Regions from separate parts of the Rhizobium acidisoli genome, predicted to be linked through region 2. Evidence: riboswitches for the same ligand, from Rfam matches in the RefSeq annotation. Region 2 holds a riboswitch; each other region holds the start of a gene.

Region 1 (4,797 bases), 910 kb from region 2:
GCACGTGCTCCGGCGCCCCCGAGGCGACGACCTCGCCCTTCTGAAGCACCGCCAGGCTGTCGCAAAACATCGCCGCCAGGTTGAGATCGTGCAGCGCGACGATGCAGGTGATGCCTAGCTTCGAGATCAGCTGGAGAATGTCGAGCTGGTGCTGGATATCGAGATGATTGGTCGGCTCGTCGAGCAGCAGCTCGCTCGGCGTCTGAGCCAGCGAACGCGCAATATGGACACGCTGGCGCTCGCCGCCCGACAGCGTCTGCCAGAGCTGGCCCGCCCGCTCCCGCATGTCGACCCGCAACAAGGCCTCGTCGACGGCGGCATCGTCCTCCGCACCGAAGGGCGCAAGCAGCCCGCGATGCGGCGTGCGGCCGAGCCGAACCACGTCGCGCACGGTCAGCTGGGTATCGGTCGTCGACTGCTGCTCGACGAAAGCGATGCGCCGGGCAAGGGCTGCGCGCGACAGCGAAGCGATATCGTCTTCGCCCAGCCGGATGACGCCGCTGCGGACCTTGCGCAGCCGGCAGATCAGCCTCAGCAGGCTCGATTTGCCGGACCCGTTCGGCCCGAGCAGACCGAGAACCTTGCCCTTTGCCACCGTCAGGCTGACGCCGTTGACGATGACCGTGTCGCCGGCGGCGAAACTCACCGCGTCGATGGTAATGCTCATGCGCTTCTCCGCACGCGATAGAGGATGACGGCGAAGGCCGGCGCGCCGAAGAGCGCCGTGACGACGCCGATCGGCAGAACCTGCTGCGGGATGATGATGCGCGAGACGATATCGGCGCCGACCATATAGATCGCGCCGCCGAGCGCCGTTGCCGGCAGCAGCCACCGATGGCCCGGTCCGACGAGGAAGCGGGCCGCATGCGGAATGACCAGGCCGACGAAGCCGATCGAGCCGACCATGCTGACGACGCTTGCCGTCATCGCCGCCGTCAGCCCGAACAGCAGGATCTGGACGCGGCGCACGGCAATGCCGAGCGAGGCGGCCGCATCCGTGCCGAAGGCGAAAGCATCGAGCGCCCGGACATGGGCCATGCAGATGAGGAAACCGGCAAACGCGATCGGCACCGAGAGATAGACATCCGGCCAGCGCACGCCGCTGAGCGAACCCAGAAGCCAGAACAGAATGCCGCGCGCCTGCTCGGCATTCGCCGATGTCGTCACGATGTAGGAGGTCAGCGCAGTGAAGAGCTGCGAACCGGCAACGCCGCACAGGATGATGCGCTCGCCGGTTCCCCCCGCACCCGTCGCAAGGAAGCCGACCAGCAGAAAGGCAATGACCGCGCCGATGAAGGCGCCGCTGGACAGGCCGAGAACACCGTAGCCGAGGCCGAGGATCATCACGCAGACGGCTCCCGTCGAAGCGCCGGCGGAGATGCCGAGCACATAGGGTTCGGCCAGCGGATTGCGCAGCAGCGCCTGCAGGACGGCACCGCAGAGCGAGAGCGACGCGCCGGCGCTGGCTGCAACCAGCGCCCGGCTCAGACGATAATCCCAGACGATGCCCTGGTGGATGCGGCTGAGCTCGAATTGCGTTCCGAAAAGCCGGTTCGACACCGCCTCCGCCGTCGTCGCTAGCGGGATCGCGATCTCGCCGATCGAAACGGCAAGGCTGATCATCAGTCCGAGAAGGAGAAGGGCTGAAATGGTGAGCGCGGCAAGCGCCCACCATCCTTGTTGCCTGACCGACACTGCCTTCACTGCGACAGGCCGAAGGATTTGATGCCGTTCGCCAAGGTCTCGATGCCGTCGATCGTGCGGATCGTCGGGTTCATCGATTGCGCGTCCATCATCACGAAGTGCTTGTTCCTGACGGCATCGAGTTCCTTGGTCACGGGGTCGTTCTCGAGAAAATCGATCTTGACCTTCGGATCGTCGGCGGCGTAGCGGCGCCGGTCCATGGTGGCGAGCACCATGACGGCCGGGTTCGCCTGGGCGATGGTTTCCCAGCCGACCAGCGGCCATTCCTCTTCGGTCGTGAGGACATTCCTGGCGCCGATCGCCTTCAGGATATAGGCAGGCGCGCTGTTCTTGCCGGCGATGAAGGCATCGCCGTTGACTTCCTTGCTGGAGAACCAGAAGACGATAGGCAGGTTCTTGCCCGATGCGCCGGATATCGATGCGACGGCATCCGCCTCGCGCTTCTTCAACTTGGAAATCAGCGCATCGCCGCGCTCCTTCACGTCGAAGATCTCCGAGAGCTCGGCGATCTCACGGTAGACCAGCTCCATCGTGAACAGCTCCTTGCGCACACCGTCGCCGCCATCGGTGTTGACCTTGGCGACGCAATCGGCCGGCGCGAGATAGGTATTGATCCCGAGATCCTGGAACTGCTCCCGCTTGCCGACGGAGCCCTGTGCGCCGACATGCCATTCGAACTCGGCCGCCACCAGGTCGGGCTCCTGTCCGACGACGGATTCGAAGCTCGGATCATTGTCGGCGAGACGCTTTATCTTGCTGTTGGCCTCGGCATATTGCGGCAGGACCGGACCGACCCAGACGGCCGTGCCGGCGATCTTCTCGGCAAGGCCGAGCGAGAAGAGAATTTCGGTCATGCCCTGGCCGATCGAAACGATCTTCGATGGCGCTTTCTGGAACGTCACCTGCTCACCGCAATTGGTGATGGTCAAAGGATATTGGGTGGCGGCAAGGCTCGGTACCGCAAGGCCGATCAGCCCGAAGGCAAATGTCATGGTGGCGAGAATCTGGCGCATGAAAACCTCGATTGAAGGAAAAAAGCACGGTTATGCCGCACGCGCGGCCGAAGGCACGCTGACGCGCGCTAGCCGCAGGAGGTCCAATCGAGACGGATGCATGCCGAAATTCGGCGGAGGTTCAGAAGGTCAATCATGTCTGTTCCTTGTCCGGGCATCCCCGCCCGGTTGATTGGATCGTGATTGACGGCAGGTCTCCTGGCTTGCGGATATCCGTCTTTCATCCGCCTTCCCGCGATATATCGCAGTGGCGAGGCTATCAGCCCTTCAGAGATGGCCGGTCGCTGGCCACACCTGAGATGATCGACAATCCGCATACAGTTGCGGGGGCAGCCACGGTCTCGGTCCCTTCTGGGTCGTCCTCACCGTGTTCCCTATTAATCCCCTTGGAGTCATCTTCAGGGAACCGTCGCCCCCAGTTACGTCGCCGGCCCGCGCGACGTCAATGATTATTGCGGAGGATTGGGTCTGGTGGGCGAAAAATGGAGACGGACCGTCGGAGCGCTGTCGGCCGGTATAGTGCCAGCATCCTCACCCCAGGATAGGGCTCTCTTAAGCATCCTCCCGTTCCCACTGTCGTGGGCGCGGCATCCAGCAACCTCCCTCATGCTGAGGTGCGCAGCCCGAGAGGGCGAAGCCTCGAAGCACGCCGCAACGGTGCTCCTTGCTAAAAACACATCCCGCTCTGCGAATGAAGCACCCGCCTCGTCTTTCGAGGCTTCAGCCTTCGGCTTCCGCACCTCAAGATGAGGCTCTCTTGAGCGTCGACACAAGATCTCCCGTTCCCGCTGCGTGGGTGCGGCACCCTCCGACCTCCCTCATGCTGAGGCGCGCAGCCCGCAAGGGCGAAGCCTCGGAGCACGCGCCGCAGCGCTGCTCCCTGCGTTCCTACAACGCATCCAGCGGAATCTTCAGATAGCGCCGGCCGTTCTCCTCGGGCTCGGGCAGCCGCCCGCCACGGATGTTGACCTGCAGCGCGTGCAGCATCAGCTTCGGCTTCGGCAGCGTACGGTCGCGCGCCTGGCGCAGCGCCACAAAGCCGGCCTCGTCGATGCCCGATATATGCGGATTGGCGCCCCTCTGGGCGGTCACCGTGCTTTCCCAGCGGGGATGGCGACCGCCAGGCTGATAGTCGTGGCCGGAAAAGAGCCGGGTCTCCTCGGGCAGCGACAGGATGGCCTGGATCGAGTGCCAGAGGGCGCTGGCGCTGCCGCCGGGAAAATCAGTGCGCGCCGTGCCGGAATCCGGGGTGAATACGGTGTCGTGCACGAAGGCGGCGTCACCGATCACATAGGTCACCGAGGCAAGCGTATGGCCGGGCGAGAACATCACACGGGCTTCAAGCCCGCCGATCTCGAAAGTGTCGCCCTCGGCAAACAGCCGGTCCCATTGCGAGCCGTCGGTTTCGAGTGCCGGCCAGTTGTAGATTTCCTTCCAGAGCAGCTGGACCTCGGTGACATGGGCGCCGATCGCTGTCGGCGCGCCGGTCTTTCCCTTGAGATAGTGCGCGGCGGAGAAATGATCGGCATGCGGATGCGTGTCGAGGACCCACTCGACCGTCAGCCCTTCGCTGTCGATATGCGCGAGGATGGCGTCGGCATTGGTCGTTCCCGTCGCACCCGACATCTCGTCGAAATCGAGCACCGGGTCGATGATGGCGCAGCGTTTCGTGACCGGGTCTGAAACGACATATTGCACACTGCAGGTGCGGGGTTCGAAGAAGGCCTTCACGACAGCCGCCTGCCCTGCCCGCTTTTCCAGCCAGCGGCGTGCGACGGCAAGATCGAAGCCGAGGTTTTGACCGAAGGCCTCGACGTCCCCGGGTTGCATCCGCCCGTCGAGCACCTCTCCGAGCGCATAGAGCGTCAGCGCCCGGGTGCCGCTCTTGCAATGAGCGACAACCGGCCCCTTCGCTTGCATCATCGCCCTCTGGAAGGCGCGGATATCGGCCTCGGTGATCTCGGCCCCTTTCACCGGCACGAAGCTGTAGGCGAGCCCCGCGGCGGCGGCAGAAGCCTTTTCCGCCGCATCGCCCGGCTGCCCCGGCTCCTCGCCATCCGGCCGGGCATTGATGACGCCG
Region 2 (4,797 bases):
GCGATCTTTCGGCGGTCACGAACTACCACAAGGCCGTCGACAATGCGACAAAGTTCATCCCGCTCTGGGTGAAGGTGGCGGTCGCGATCGCGCTTGGCCTCGGCACGATGGTGGGCTGGAAGCGCATCGTCGTCACCGTCGGCGAAAAGATCGGCAAGACGCATCTGACTTACGGTCAGGGCGCGGCAGCCGAAGTCGTGGCGATGGTCACCATCGCTTCGGCCGATCACCTCGGCCTGCCGGTCTCGACCACGCATGTGCTGTCGTCAGGCGTCGCCGGCACCATGGCGGCGAACGGTTCCGGCCTGCAATGGTCTACCGTGCGCAACATGCTGATGGCCTGGGTGCTGACGCTGCCGGCCTCGATCGCGATTGCCTTCGTGCTCTTCGTGATCCTGCGCCAAGTCTTTTAAGGCATAGCGTCAGGCCGTGGAGGCCAGACTGGCATTGCGATCGCTGATGAAGATGCCCGCCTCGGCGGCGGGCATCGCCTTGCCGAAAAGATAGCCCTGGCCGATGTCGCAGCCGAGCTGCAGCAGGAAGGCGAGCTGGCCGTGCTCCTCGACACCCTCAGCGGTGGTCTTGATGTTGAGGCTCCGGCCGAGGCCAAGCATGGCGCGGACGATCTTTTCCTGACGTTCGTCGCCGCGATAGGTGGCGATGAAGCTTTTGTCGATCTTGATCTTGTCGAAACGATAGCGGGCGAGCTGCGCCAGGCTCGAATAACCCGTGCCGAAATCGTCGAGCGCGATCTGGATGCCGGCCGCGTGCAGTTCATCAAGGATGACGGCGGCGATGGCCGGATCCTGGATCAACGCGTTTTCGGTGATCTCCACTTCCAGGCGCTGCGGCGGCAGCCGGCTTGCCGAAAGCACCTTGAGAATGCGCGACGTCAGCAGCCTGTCTTCCATCTGTACCGGCGAGACGTTGAAGGACAGCATCACATGCTCCGGCCAGGTGAGTGCATCGCTGCAGGCCTGGGCGAGAAGATCCTCGAACAAGGCCGTAATCATCCCGGTTTCCTCGGCGATATCGATGAAGACCGGCGGCGGGATGTTGACGCCGTCCTCGCCGATCCAGCGCGCCAGCGCCTCGAAGCCGCAGAGCTGACCGGTCTTCAGGTCGATCAGCGGCTGAAAAAAGGGTTTGATCGCCTTGTTGGAGATTGCGGCACGCAGCCTGGTTTCCAGCGCCGCGCGTTCCGCAACTTTGTCCTGCATAGCCGGTTCGAAAACCAAATAATGGTTGGGGCCGCGTGATTTCGCCTCGTACATGGCGAGGTCGGCCCGATGAGCGGCATCCTCCAGCGGTTCGGTTCCCTCGGCCCAGCGGTCGTAGCCGACGCTGGCGCCGACTTCGACGGCAAAACCATCGATATGGATCGGCCGGGTGACCGCCTGGATCAACAATTTGGCAAAACGCTCCTCGCGCTGCGCTGTCAGGGCAAAGGCGACAATGATGAATTCGTCGCCGCCGAAGCGATAGACGCAATCGGCATTGCCGAGCGCGCAGATCCTTCTGGCAACCTCGATGAGCAGAATATCGCCGCCCTTGTGGCCGACGAGATCGTTGACTTTCTTGAAGCCGTCGAGATCGACGGAGAAAAGCGTGACGTTCTGGTCCCACTCCTCGATCTGGTCCTCGTCGTCCTTGATCGGCCGTGACAGGATCTTGCGTTCGAAGGCGTAGCGGTTCGGCAGCTTGGTCAGATGGTCGTGAGTTGCGGTCCAATCGGCCTTCGCCTGGGCGGCGGCGCGCAGTTCCGTTTCCTTGCGCAGGTCGGCAATGCGCAGCACCGAATAGATGAAGCTCATGGCGCCGGCGATGCCGAGAGCCAGAACGAGTTTGTCGGCACCATATTCGCCGAAACCGGTCATGAAGAAGACAAGGCTGTCGTCAAGCTGCAAAAGCGCGCCGAGGAGCCAGAGAGTTATCCCAAGCCCGACGATCGATACGCATTGCCTTCCGGCCCTGCTCTGGAAAAACACCGGCATATGGCCTTCTCCATCTCCACCCTATGCCGAACTATCATGAAAGTCTGAAATGTTCGTTGAAACCAGAAGGCGAATTTTTGGGGACAGCAGCCTCTTGCTGCACCGTCGAGAGACGGACGCACTTCTGGTGACGCGGGGAACGGAAAAAACGAAGGCGAGCGTGCTGGTGCATCGCTCGCCCTTTCTCGTGTTTCAGGCGGTGACCATCAACAGCGGAACGCTGACGATGAGACCGACCAGAACCGTGATTGTGGCGACACGCATTAAACGCAGGCGACGCGTGCGCTCCCCACTCCAGTCATATGTCATGTCTTCCATCTCCTTGGGACAAGGAAGTAGTCCCGGCGAAACCGGGTTCAATAGAGATGACGCGATTTGCTTGTGTAAGGCTGGATAAGCATCAGGGATCGCTAATGCTGGAAACGCAGAGACCAGCGCCGTCCGTTGCTGGTCATGCGAATGACGGCGAGCGGCTCGACATCGATGAGCCAGAAGGAGGAGGGCGGTGCCTGGAGCACATGGGCTACCGCCGCTCGGATGACCGTGGCGTGGCTGATGGCGATCACATGGCCGCCGAGGGCGGATTCGTTGTCCATCCAGCTGGCGACGCGTGTTCGAAGATCAACAAGGCTCTCGCCTCCGTGAGGGGCGGCTTCCGGACTTGTCATCCAGGCCATGAGGTTCTCCGGCTCCTCGGCCTCGATCGCCGCGATCGACTTGCCGGCCCAGCGGCCATGATCGCAATCGCCAAGTGCAGGGTCTATGCGAGCTTGAAGGCCGAGCGCGTCGACAGTCTGGCGGGCACGCAAAGCCGGGCTTACGGCGATACGATCGGCGCGGGGCAGGGCGGTCATCCTGCCGGCTTCCTCCGTTGCCTTGGTTTCCAGCGGTTCGTCGATCGGAAACATGGCTTTGCGGCTCGCCGCCGTTGCACCATGGCAGATCCAGGTAAGGCGCGTGTTCATACAGTAGAGCAGCCCTTGGCCGGCAGGTGAAGTATCGTTGACAGTCTCTTCGGCGTGCAGATATAACCGGGCTGTTGCGGGTTTGGAAGCCGGTGGAAATCCGGCGCGGTCGCGCCACTGTGACCAGCGTGTCGAAGGTTTTTCGCGCTGGAAGTCAGACCTTACCGCACAAGCACTCTTTCGACTGAACGCGTCATTCCGGAGGAATACATGTCTGACACCACTTTCGCGCCCGTCGCGGCACCGGCACCGATCCCCGTAGGAGAAATCCTGCCCTGGGCGATCTTCGGCGGCCTGCTGATGCTCATCGCCATCTATTTCGTCGGCACCGAGGAAGGCGCGACCGCGCTGTTCAACGGCATGTATGTGCACGAATTCGTGCATGACGCCCGCCACCTCCTCGGCTTTCCCTGCCACTAAGGGGGATACTGACATGGTCGGAAATCTTCTACTTCGCGGCATGCTCGCGGGGCTGATCGCTGGCATTCTGGTTTTTGCTTTCGCCCATATCTTCGGCGAGCCGCTGGTCGATGCGGCAATCGCCTTCGAGGAGGCGAGCGCCCAGGCGGCCGGCGAAGCTGCCGAACCTGAAATCGTCAGCCGGGCCACACAGGCCGGTCTTGGCCTTTTCACCGGCGTCATGGCCTACAGCATTGCCGTCGGCGGGCTTTTCGCGCTCGCCTTCGCTTTCGTGCATGGCCGCGTCAGCAATCTTTCGGCGCGCGGCACCTCGGCGGTCATTGCCCTTGCCGCCTTCGTGGCGATCGTTCTCGTTCCCGCTATCAAATATCCGGCCAACCCGCCGGCGGTCGGCAATGCCGATACGATCGGCGTCAGGACTGAGCTGTTCTTCCTGATGATCGTCGTTTCGCTTGCTGCCCTGATTGCCGCGGTGGCGCTGTCGCGCCGTCTTTCCGAGCGTTTCGGCCCCTGGAACAGCGCGATCATCGCTGGCGTCGCCTATCTCGTCTTCATCGGCCTCGTGCTCTATTTACTGCCGCCGATCAACGAGGTGCCGGAGAACTTCTCGGCCATGGTGCTCTGGCGTTTCCGGACGACAACGCTCGCCATGCATGCGGTCCTCTGGGCAACACTTGGCCTTGCCTTCGGGGCGCTGGCGGAAAAGCGGCTTGCCGTGAAGGACGGGCAGCGGAGCCGGCCGGCGAGGGCCTTCTACTGAACGCATCGAGGGGCGCCGTTTTGCCGGCGCCCTTAGGTTTTCGTGCCACTATGAAAAGCTGCAGAACCATAACACTCCTGTCGACGGCTTTTGCCGCCGCTTTCTTTTGCCTGCCTGCTGAAAACGCCCTTGCTCATAGCCGCAACGCCGGCGGCAGCCATGCCGGCCTCGATATACCTGAAATCTCGCATGGAGAGATGGCGGTGATTTCGGACTATCGCGGCCGAATTATCGACCTGGCGTCCCGTGCAGTCGATACGAACGAGCCCTTCCGGCGCGTTCTGAACTATGCCGAAATCCAATATTCCTATTGTCTCTGGGGCCGGATGCCGGGCAGCGTGAGCGACGAGGAGAGCCCATTCAACGAATGCGCCCATGCCTATCTAGCGGCGGCCAAGGCGGTCTTGCTCTCGATGCGCGAGATGCCGGGGGAGGCCGTTGCGGCTGATGAAATCATTTCCGCGGTCGATGCCGACATGGTGCGGCGCAGCCTAGCGCTCATCACCTGCCGGTTCAGCGGCGAGGCCTTCAACACCGCCGATGTCGTCAAACCACGCTGGAATAAGGTGCCGTTTCATCTAGCCAGCATGGCGTCGCTGACGGGGCTTGCCGCTCTGTTCGCGCTTGTGGTGTTTGCACTTCGCCACGGTCTGCGGCC
Region 3 (4,797 bases), 1.1 Mb from region 2:
GAACAGCGAGGCGAAGAACAGGCCGCCCCTGAAGCCCGAACCGATCGAGATCGCCGAAGCCAAGGATTTCAACAGGAAGAGGCCGATCAGCGCCGGGATGGCGACGTCGCGGGAGAGGTTCAGATGCAATGCACCGTGGCCGGCCGAAAGCACCTGCGGCGAGATCATCGCCAGCAGCCCGACGATGATGCCGCCGAGCGCCGGGCGGAAGGGCGGGGCGATCGCGCTCTTGCGGGCCAGTTCCTCGACGAAGGAGACGCCCTGCATGATCAGGATGCCGACGCCGGCCGAGACCGCGCCGAGCAGCAGCGCCGGGATATAGTCGGCCGGCACGACCGCACCGAAGCCGCCGATATCGATGGTGAAATCGCCATGGGTGAGCAGCCTTGCGATCAGGGTGGAAACGAGGGCCGAGACGACCACAGGGGTCAGCGAGACGATCGTATAGGTGCCGATGATCAGCTCGAAGGCATAGAAGGCGCCGGTCAGCGGCGCGTTGAAGGCGGCGGCGATTGCGCCGGCTGCGCCGCAGCCGACGAGGACGCGGAGATCCGAGCGGCGAAGCTGCAGCTTCAGGCCGAGTTTCGAGGCGAGGCCGGCGGCAAGCTGGGTATAGCCGGCCTCCAGGCCGACGGAGGCGCCGAAACCGTTGGAGATCAGGTTCTGCACCGCGACGATAATGCTGTCGGTCAAGGACAGGCGGCCGCCATGCAGCGCATTGGCCTCGATCGGGTCGACCATCGGCTTCTTGCGGCGTTTGGCCAAAATGAAGAGCAACAGGCCGAGCAACATGCCGCCGATGACCGGGGCGGTGAGCAGCAGCAGCTTGTCGTCGATAACCGACGAGCTCAGCCTTTCGCTGTCGGCGATACCGAAGACCAGCTGATGCAGTTCATTGGAGACGAAGCTCATGCCGGTCACGGCAAGACCGGAAGCAATGCCGACGACAGCACCCGCCAGAGACAGACCGACTTCGCTACGGCGGGTCAGCGCCCGCAGCCGTCTCGGATCGAAGAAAACACGCAGCGCTCGGAACCGGCGCCGATCCAATTTCATAAGCATGGCAAGACAACTAGGCAGGAAGAGACCCGGTCAAGGGCGAAGGTGCAGTCCGCATGCGACGCAATTGCGGCGAAAAGCCGGCGCGTAGGTCAAATATTTATGACGTAAGCCTCTGATAAATGACGATATTCCTGGTCGAGTAAGTCGTGTTTCAGTGAGCGTGCCTGCCTTGCCGCCGATGGCCGACCGCCAAGGCCGGTTGACTTCACTCTTGAGCTTGCCTAACCATCCCTCAACGGATGGTCATCTGACCATCCTCGGATATTAACGGATGGTTCCGGATCGGCGTTACGCCTTCCGGATGAAAAGGGAATGTGACGGGGCGGACCCACACCGGGCGCCTTCATCACAGCCGACCCCGCGACTGTAGAGCGGTCAGGGTCTTCCATCCGGCATCGAGCTCTTCCGGCTGGCAGCTTGCAATCGTGCAGGCAGGCGGGACGGGCGACATGCCGGAAAAGCCACTGGACATGCATGGTGATCAACCGGGGTCGGACGCCTCCATTTCTACGAATCGTCCACCTTTTCACCGATGCAGCCGGGAAGGCGAGGCAGATCCGCCGGCACGATCAGGGGCGACCGGTTTCCGGTCCGCCCCGATCGCGGCCGACAACCGCGAGCCAGGAGACCTGCCATTCGTGCCGGGCGAAAAGCCCAACCCTGGGCAAGAGACCCGCTGCCAGCACGGAGGTTGTTTTGGCTGAACGATTGAATTCGGCATGGCTTGGTGCGGTCAATGGCGCAACGGGTTGGACGAGGGGGCCATACGGCTCGCAATTTATTGTCCTTCGCTTGCGCTATGCGCATTCGCTTCTATCGTCGCTCACCCCCTCATCCGGCTGCCGCCACCTTCTCCCCGATGGGGAGAAGAGGTACGTGGCGACGCCTCGGTCCCTCTCCTGCCACTGCGATCAGAGAGACGGTCAAAGACAAAAGCTTGCTCCCTCTTCTCCCCAGCGGGGAGAAGGTGGCCCGAAGGGTCGGATGAGGGGGGCGGCACGGCGGGCCCTATCCTGCCAAAGGGCGGCGCTCACATGACGGTTGGCCCGATCACTACAGTCTTCATCCTCGGCGGCGCACGCTCCGGCAAATCCCGCTTTGCCGAATCCCTCGTGGTTTCAAGCGGCCTCAACCGCCACTATCTCGCGACCGGGCGGGCCTGGGACGAGGAGATGCAGGCGCGCATTGCCCAACACAGGGCCGATCGCGGCCCATCATGGACGACGCATGAGGAGCCGCTCGATCTCGTCGGCAAGCTCGCCGCCATCGATGGTGAGGACCGCGTCGTGCTGATCGACTGCCTGACGCTCTGGGTTACCAATCTGATGATGGAGCAGCGCGATATGGCCGGAGAATTTTTGGCGCTCGCCGATTATTTGCCGCGGGCAAAGGCGCGGCTTGTTTTCGTTTCCAACGAGGTCGGCCTTGGCATCGTGCCGGACAATCGGATGGCGCGGGATTTTCGCGATCATGCCGGCCGGCTCCACCAGATGATCGCGGCAAAGGCCGCCGAAGTCTATTTTATCGCGGCAGGCCTGCCGCTGAAAATGAAGGGTTAAATCCATGAACCAGCAAAAGATTCCCGCAACCGTCATCACCGGCTTCCTCGGCGCCGGCAAGACGACGATGATCCGCAATCTGCTGACCAATGCCGGCGGCAAAAAGATCGCGCTGATCATCAATGAATTCGGCGATCTCGGTGTCGACGGCGAGGTGCTGAAGGGCTGCGGCGCGGAGAACTGCAGCGAGGATGATATCATCGAGCTGACCAATGGCTGCATCTGCTGCACCGTTGCCGACGATTTCATTCCGACGATGACGAAGCTTCTGGAGCGCGAACAGCGGCCCGACCATATCGTCATCGAAACCTCGGGCCTCGCTCTGCCGCAGCCGCTGGTCGCCGCCTTCAACTGGCCTGACATTCGCACCCAGGTGACCGTCGACGGCGTCATCACGGTGGTCGACAGCGCGGCTGTCGCCGCCGGCCGTTTCGCCGATGACCATGATGCCGTCGAGGCGGCGCGCAGCGAGGATCAATCGCTCGATCACGAGAGCCCGATCGAGGAACTGTTCGAGGACCAGCTCACCTGCGCCGATCTCATCGTGCTCAACAAGACCGACCTGATCGACGTGGCCGGCCTTGGCCGGGTGCGCGACGAGGTCGCCGCCCGCACCCAGCGCAAGCCGGTGATGATCGAGGCGAAAAACGGCGAGGTGCCGGCCGGCATCCTGCTCGGCCTCGGCATCGGCACGGAGGACGATATCGCCAACCGCAAATCCCATCACGAACTGGAGCATGAGGACGGCTCGCCGCACGATCATGACGAATTCGACAGCTTCGTCGTTGAGCTCGGCCCCGTTGCCGATCCGGCCGGCTTTGTCGAGGCGCTGAAGAGCATCATATCAGCCCATGACGTGCTGCGCCTCAAGGGCTTCGTCGATGTTTCGGGCAAGCCGATGCGCCTGCAGCTCCAGGCCGTCGGCAGCCGTATCGACCACTATTTCGATCGCGCCTGGGCGCCTGGGGAAAAGCGCGGCACGCGCCTCGTCGTCATCGGCCTGCATGAGATGGATCAGGGTGCGGTGAAGGCGGCAATCGAGGCGCTGGCGTAAGCCCATGCATCTGCTTCTGGCCCAGCAGGGTACGATCAGCGACGGCGAAGAGGCAATCGATCTCGGTCAGACGCCGGGCGATATCCTGTTCCTGTCGGCCGCCGACAGCGAGCTCGCGGCGATCGCGACCGCCCATCGCGCCTGCGGTGGGCCGCATTCGCTGCGGCTCGCCAGCCTGATGAGCCTCAAGCATCCGATGTCGGTCGATACCTACGTCGAGCGCACGGCGCGGCACGCCAAGCTCATCATCGTCCGTGCGCTCGGCGGCGCCAGCTATTTCCGCTACGCGCTGGAGGCGCTGCATGCGGCAGCCTCCCGCGCCGGCGCGCAGATTGCGGTGCTGCCGGGTGACGCCAGGCCGGATGCAGGGTTGGTACCCTTCTCGAACATCGCAGCTGACGATCTCGATGCACTCTGGGCCTATCTGATCGAGGGCGGCGATGCCAATGCGCGCGCCTTTCTCGATTATGCCGGGGTGATGCTGTCGGGTGCGGAAAAGCCGGCGCCGGCAGTACCGTTGATGAAAGCCGGCATCTGGTGGCCGGGGCGGGGGCTGGTCGGGGTCGAGGAGTGGCGACAGGTGACCGCGCCGTCGTCAGCTGAGGCCGCGATACCCCCCTCTGTCCTGCCGGACTACCGGGGTCGAGCCGCGGGTCTCGACCCGTCCTTCGGACCCCCCACACGGGGGGAGATCAGGGATGAGAGGCCTCGCTCTGTCTCTTCCGGAAGTGCGGCATCTTCACGCGTTTCATTTGTTGGAAGCCCAGGCGACTTGCCGATCTCCCCCTTGTGGGGGAGATGTCCGGCAGGACAGAGGGGGGTACCCCAAGCTCGACGGAAGAGGCGGGATTCGAACCTAAGATTTCCCCCATCGTCGCCATCAGCTTCTACCGCGCCCTCGTGCAGAGCGGCGAGACCAAGCCGATCGAGGCGCTGATCGACGCCTTGCAGGCGCAAGGCCTCCGGCCGCTGCCGGTCTTTGCCTATAGCCTCAAGGACCCGGTTTCCACAGGCATTCTCGAAAGCGTGTTTTCGGCGCTGAAACCCGATGTCGTCATCAACACGACGGGCTTTGCGGTCTCCGCGCCGGGCGCGGATCGGCAGCCGACGGTGCTGGAGGCG

Evidence for each region. A riboswitch is a leader RNA that binds a small molecule or an ion and turns the genes downstream of it on or off. The one in region 2 is predicted to bind cobalamin.
Region 1: it holds a riboswitch for cobalamin, as region 2 does, so the genes downstream of both, CO657_RS11925 (ABC transporter substrate-binding protein) here and CO657_RS16300 (CbtB domain-containing protein) in region 2, are expected to answer to the same signal.
Region 3: it holds a riboswitch for cobalamin, as region 2 does, so the genes downstream of both, cobU (bifunctional adenosylcobinamide kinase/adenosylcobinamide-phosphate guanylyltransferase) here and CO657_RS16300 (CbtB domain-containing protein) in region 2, are expected to answer to the same signal.

The regions. Positions count from the first base shown of each region.
Region 1 is NZ_CP034998.1:2,405,065-2,409,861, forward strand. Features, by position in the region: gene CO657_RS11915 (ABC transporter ATP-binding protein) at 1-667, opposite strand, end outside; gene CO657_RS11920 (FecCD family ABC transporter permease) at 664-1,704, opposite strand; gene CO657_RS11925 (ABC transporter substrate-binding protein) at 1,701-2,717, opposite strand; cobalamin riboswitch at 2,889-3,143, opposite strand; gene blh (bifunctional sulfur transferase/dioxygenase Blh) at 3,606-4,797, opposite strand, start outside.
Region 2 is NZ_CP034998.1:3,318,845-3,323,641, reverse strand. Features, by position in the region: gene CO657_RS16315 (inorganic phosphate transporter) at 1-413, shown strand, start outside; gene CO657_RS16310 (putative bifunctional diguanylate cyclase/phosphodiesterase) at 423-1,994, opposite strand; gene CO657_RS16305 (histidine phosphatase family protein) at 2,405-2,959, opposite strand; adenosylcobalamin (AdoCbl) riboswitch at 3,015-3,157, shown strand; gene CO657_RS16300 (CbtB domain-containing protein) at 3,170-3,379, shown strand; gene CO657_RS16295 (CbtA family protein) at 3,393-4,139, shown strand; gene CO657_RS16290 (hypothetical protein) at 4,190-4,797, shown strand, end outside.
Region 3 is NZ_CP034998.1:2,194,433-2,199,229, reverse strand. Features, by position in the region: gene CO657_RS10905 (chloride channel protein) at 1-1,062, opposite strand, end outside; cobalamin riboswitch at 1,323-1,713, shown strand; gene cobU (bifunctional adenosylcobinamide kinase/adenosylcobinamide-phosphate guanylyltransferase) at 2,097-2,621, shown strand; gene cobW (cobalamin biosynthesis protein CobW) at 2,626-3,675, shown strand; partial or broken gene CO657_RS38210 (cobaltochelatase subunit CobN) at 3,680-4,370, shown strand; gene cobN (cobaltochelatase subunit CobN) at 4,474-4,797, shown strand, end outside.